2 regions of the Fusibacter sp. A1 genome follow, and region 1 is predicted to be linked to the other one. Evidence: predicted binding sites of a transcription regulator. Region 1 holds the regulator's gene; the other holds the start of a gene.

The links. Region 1 encodes LexA, which represses DNA repair genes until DNA is damaged. Its sites were predicted from a motif close to CNAACANNTGTTNG; they were not measured.
Region 2: a site for LexA is predicted at 1,261-1,274, ahead of uvrB (excinuclease ABC subunit UvrB). Genes of this name have one in related genera too.

The regions. Positions count from the first base shown of each region.
Region 1 is NZ_QQWI01000005.1:222,810-225,280, forward strand. It holds gene DWB64_RS08660 (hypothetical protein) at 1-1,235, shown strand, start outside; gene lexA (transcriptional repressor LexA) at 1,293-1,940, opposite strand; gene DWB64_RS08670 (LysM peptidoglycan-binding domain-containing protein) at 2,087-2,422, shown strand; gene DWB64_RS08675 (HD domain-containing protein) at 2,400-2,471, shown strand, end outside.
Region 2 is NZ_QQWI01000009.1:157,561-160,031, reverse strand. It holds gene DWB64_RS14010 (AI-2E family transporter) at 25-1,149, shown strand; gene uvrB (excinuclease ABC subunit UvrB) at 1,295-2,471, shown strand, end outside.

The DNA of each region.
Region 1 (2,471 bases):
CTACGCAAGCCATCACCGAGGTAGTTGCAGAGCCTGCCAGCGAGGACGGGTTGACAGCAGAGCAGTGGATAGAGGACCTTGACCAATTCAAGCACGATCTGGAATGGTATTCGACAGGTCCTTATCAAAAAATAGGCAAAGAGACGTTTGAAGAGATGTTCAATCAGCTGAGAGCTGATATTCCAAGTCTCACGGATTCACAAAGGGAATGGCGCTTTAGGGAACTAGTCTACTCGATTGGTGACGGCCATATCGACATGTGGAATCCTGAGCAGTCGAGTGAGAACCTTCCGATTCTGATCAATGAGTTTGAAGACGGTTACTTCATCGTCAACGCATTATCCGATTATGCCGAGCTGATCGGAGAAAAAGTGATTTCGATAAACGGCGTCGAGATTGAAGAGATCGTCAAGAATTTTGAGAAGATATCCAACAAAGAGAGCATCTACTGGATGAGGTCAGGTGCCATCGACAAGTTGCACCATGCCTACTTTTACAAGCTGTTCGACTATACGGACACCCTCGAGGAACTTACTGTAACTACCGGGTCAGGAGATACCGCGCTTCCCTCGATGAGTTACATCAAAATCGCGAACCCGGACCACTGGGATACGCAGTATACCATCGGAAACCTTACAAACTATTCGCTTTGGGGAACTTACACAAGCAACAGGCCTTACAAAGAGGAATGGTTTGCGGACAACAAGGTCTTAGTCGTAAGGTTCTCCTCATGTTCTGACGAGGATCCCAATCTGCCGCTAACTGAGTTCGGACAGATAGTAAGCGAGAATATTGATAAATATGATCCAGAGTACGTGCTCTTCGACTTAAGGGATAACGGTGGTGGGTATCCATCCCAGCTCTATCAGGCGTTTTCTGAAAGCTTTTTCAGAAAACATGACCTGATTGATTCGGGAAGACTTTTTGTGGCTACCAACCGTCAGACCTTTTCAGCAGGCGGCATGACCACCCACTTCATGGTCAAGACTTTCGGTGCCATTCATATAGGGCAACCTACGGGCGGATCGCCGTTCACAACGGTGGTCTCATCAACCGCAGCTAAGGAACTCAAGAATTCTGGATTGGGCTTTAGGGTGAGTAGCGAAAAGATCTCAACGAAAATGATCGAGACACCTTCAGTGATACCTGCAGTAGAGGTCATACCAAAATCAGACGACCTGCTTAATGGAATCGATCCTGTTGTGAATTATGTCATAGAGTTAGTAGAGGAGTAAGAAGCATCCTTGAATCAAAAAAGCGAAAAAAGATCCGATTCAATTCGGATCTTTTTTTTATAGTTTTCTGAAAACGCCTTTTACAATTCCTAAAATTTGAACCGACTCCACATAGATCGGGTCGAGTGACGCATTTTCCGGTTGTAGTCGTATGCGGTTGGCTTCTTTATAGAATGTCTTCACGGTTGCGGAGTCTTCGATCATCGCAACCACCATATCACCGTTGTTGGCGGTGTTCTGCTGTTTGACAAGCACGAAATCCCTATCGAATATGCCTGCCTCGATCATGCTGTCGCCAGAAACACGTAGCATGAAGTGCTTTCCTGAATCGATGAAATCGATCGGTACAGGGAAGGTCTCGTCGTACTCCTCATGCGCGAGTATGGGTTCTCCGGCAGTGACCTTGCCGATAATGGGTACGGATGCGATCTCGTGCTTTGGAAACTCGATTACATTGCTGCTTGTCTCATATTCTTCGACAAGACCTGAAGTCTTAAGAATTTCGATGGTTCTCGGTTTAGTCTTATCTCTTTTGATATAACCTTTCTTTTCAAGGCGCTGTAGGTGACCGTGCACAGTCGATGTTGAATGTAATCCTACCGCTTCACAAATTTCTCTAACAGCGGGTGGGATGTTTCGTCTATGTACTTCTCTTTCAATAAATGCTAGTATTTCTCTTTGCTTATCCGTTAGTTCAGTAGCCATATGTCATTCAACTCCTTCATTTTTTTATAGTATACCAAAAAAAGATGAAAATATCAAACATATGTTTGCTATTTTCGCTTGTCAAAGAACGTGTGTTCGGTTATAATTAAATCATCAAGAACACACGTTCGGTGAGGAGGTTTCATATGAAAACGCTTAAAGTGGTAAATAGAAGGAGATTTGTTAGAAGCACATTGCTGACTATCGTCATGGTAATACTTTTTCTTACTGCGGCGCTTAGTGCTACAGGAAACTTGGTCAGTAATGCGATGGAAGTTAAATCATTATCCGAGTACAATGTAAAAAGCGGTGATACCCTGTGGAAAATCGCTAAAAGCATACAGCAAGAAGGTGACGATATCAGAGCACTTATCCATATAATCGAAACAGAAAACAACTTAGACAGCTCCGTAATTCATCCTGGACAAATCATCCTAATACCAAGCGAGGTGAATTCTTATGTTGCAGACTCAAGTCATTAATCAAGTAGCCCTTATCGTCGAAAAGGCATGTTACCGTGATACCAATCCG
Region 2 (2,471 bases), on a different contig from region 1:
CATCTAACATAGGAGGCGATTGTCTTGAATGCTAAAAATTTTCCTTATATAAGCGTGTTGCCAGCTGTAATCCTAGCCTTTATCGCATACAAATTCATCAACCAGATCGATGTGCTTTTAAACGGCATCTCATTTATCGTGTCCATACTGGTTCCGATCATATGGGCGGCCATCATCGCCTATCTTCTGAATCCGATGATGAAGGTTTTTGAAAAGCATTTTAAGATGAAGCGCACAGTGGCGATCCTTTGCGTCTATCTTTTGGTGATCTTCCTCCTGACGGGAGTCTTGACCATCATCATACCAAGGATTGTAAACAGTGTGTTTGAAATCGTTAAAGAGTTTCCGTCCTATGCAGAAACAGCGACGCTTTGGTATCAGAAGCGCCTGGTCGACATTCAGAGCCTCGAGAAACTGGCCAATACGTATAACCTCAGTCTGGAAAGCTTTTCAAATTTCGACTTTCAGGAACAGCTGCAGTCCTTGGCGGACAATCTGCAGACCTTCGCCCTGGGTCTTGGACAGGCGATCTTCGATTTCACCTCCGGTGTTTTCAAATTCATCATGGGGCTTGTGATCTCTGTGTACCTGCTTAAGGATAAGGAGAACTTCAACAAGGAGAGCAAACGGATGATGAGGGCCTACCTTGGACCAAGAAGAGCGGAGAGTCTCATCGAACTCGGACGGGAAATCGATTCTGTTTTGAGCAAATACCTGATAGGAAAAACCATCGATTCACTGATTATCGGCATGATCTGTTTTGCCGGACTGACCATACTCGGTGTTAAATATGCAGTGCTCTTGTCCTTCATCATAGGACTCACCAATATGATTCCGTTTTTCGGACCCTTCATCGGTGCGGTACCTGCGATCATACTCACCTTGTTCCATTCTCCGATCCAGGCACTTTGGGTGGCGATCTTCGTTCTCTTGCTGCAACAGCTTGACGGATACATCATCGGACCTAAAATACTTGGAGACAGCGTAGGCATGTCGCCGTTCTGGATCATTATCGCCATCATCGTAGGCGGCGGTCTGTTCGGTGTGATGGGAATGCTGCTCGGCGTACCCATGCTTGCTGTTGTCCGCAAGCTAAACGAAAAATATGTTACAAGAAAAATCAGTCAGCAGGATATAAACAACCTGTAAACATCTAAAGCCGTTCCGTTTGGGACGGCTTTTGCTTGTTTCCAGATAAATCAGGGTATAATAAACTATTGTAATTGACATATGATATCAAGAACGATAAAATTATATAAGCGAACAAACGTTCTGTAGGTTAAGAGGTGAAACAATGGATACGTTTAAATTAGTTTCGGATTTTGCACCGACAGGAGACCAGCCTGTAGCAATAGACGGACTTATCAATGGATTTAAGTCAGGAAACAAAAAGCAGACCCTACTTGGCGTCACAGGATCTGGTAAGACATTTTCTGTTGCGAATGTGATACAGGAACTTAAGGTTCCAACCTTGGTGATCGCCCATAACAAGACACTCGCAGCCCAGCTATGCAGTGAATTCAGGGAGTTCTTCCCGGATAATGCCGTCGAGTATTTCGTAAGCTATTATGACTATTATCAGCCCGAGGCTTACGTCGCGGCGTCGGATACCTTCATTGAAAAGGATTCTGCGATCAACGAGGAAATCGACAAGCTTCGGCACTCTGCCACAGCAAGTCTTTTTGAAAGAAAAGATGTGATCATCGTCGCGTCGGTATCGTGCATCTACGGACTCGGTAACCCGATCGACTACAACAGCATGGTCCTATCGCTTCGACCCGGAATGATCAAGACAAGAGACGAGATATTGACCAAGCTTGTGGATATCCAGTATGTGAGAAACGACATCAACTTCACCCGCTCGACGTTCAGGGTCAGAGGCGATGTGATCGAGATCATGCCTGCTGCCTCCTTTGATAAGGCGATCAGGATTGAAATGTTTGGCGATGAAATCGAGCGGATCGTAGAAGTGAACGCCTTGACAGGTGAGATATTAGGGGTTAGGAACCATGCTATCTTCTTTCCCGCATCGCACTATGTCACCCCTAAGGACAAGATAGAAGTCGCCATCGGCGAAATAGAAAGGGAGCTCGAGGAACAGATCGCCTTTTTCAAGAATGAAGGAAAACTGATTGAGGCGCAGCGTATCGAGCAGCGAACACGATATGACATTGAAATGCTAAGAGAAGTAGGCTTCTGCCAAGGAATAGAGAACTATTCGAGGGTCATGTCCTTAAGGCCTCCCGGCAGCAGACCCTATACGCTCATCGACTATTTCCCGGATGATTTTTTAGTGGTGATCGACGAGTCGCATGTATCCGTCCCGCAAATCAGAGGGATGTTTGGAGGCGACCAGTCAAGAAAGCGCAATCTGGTCGATTACGGATTCAGACTGCCGTCTGCTATGGACAACAGGCCCCTGAATTTTGACGAGTTCGACAGTCTTCTCGACAAGGTCCTCTACGTCAGCG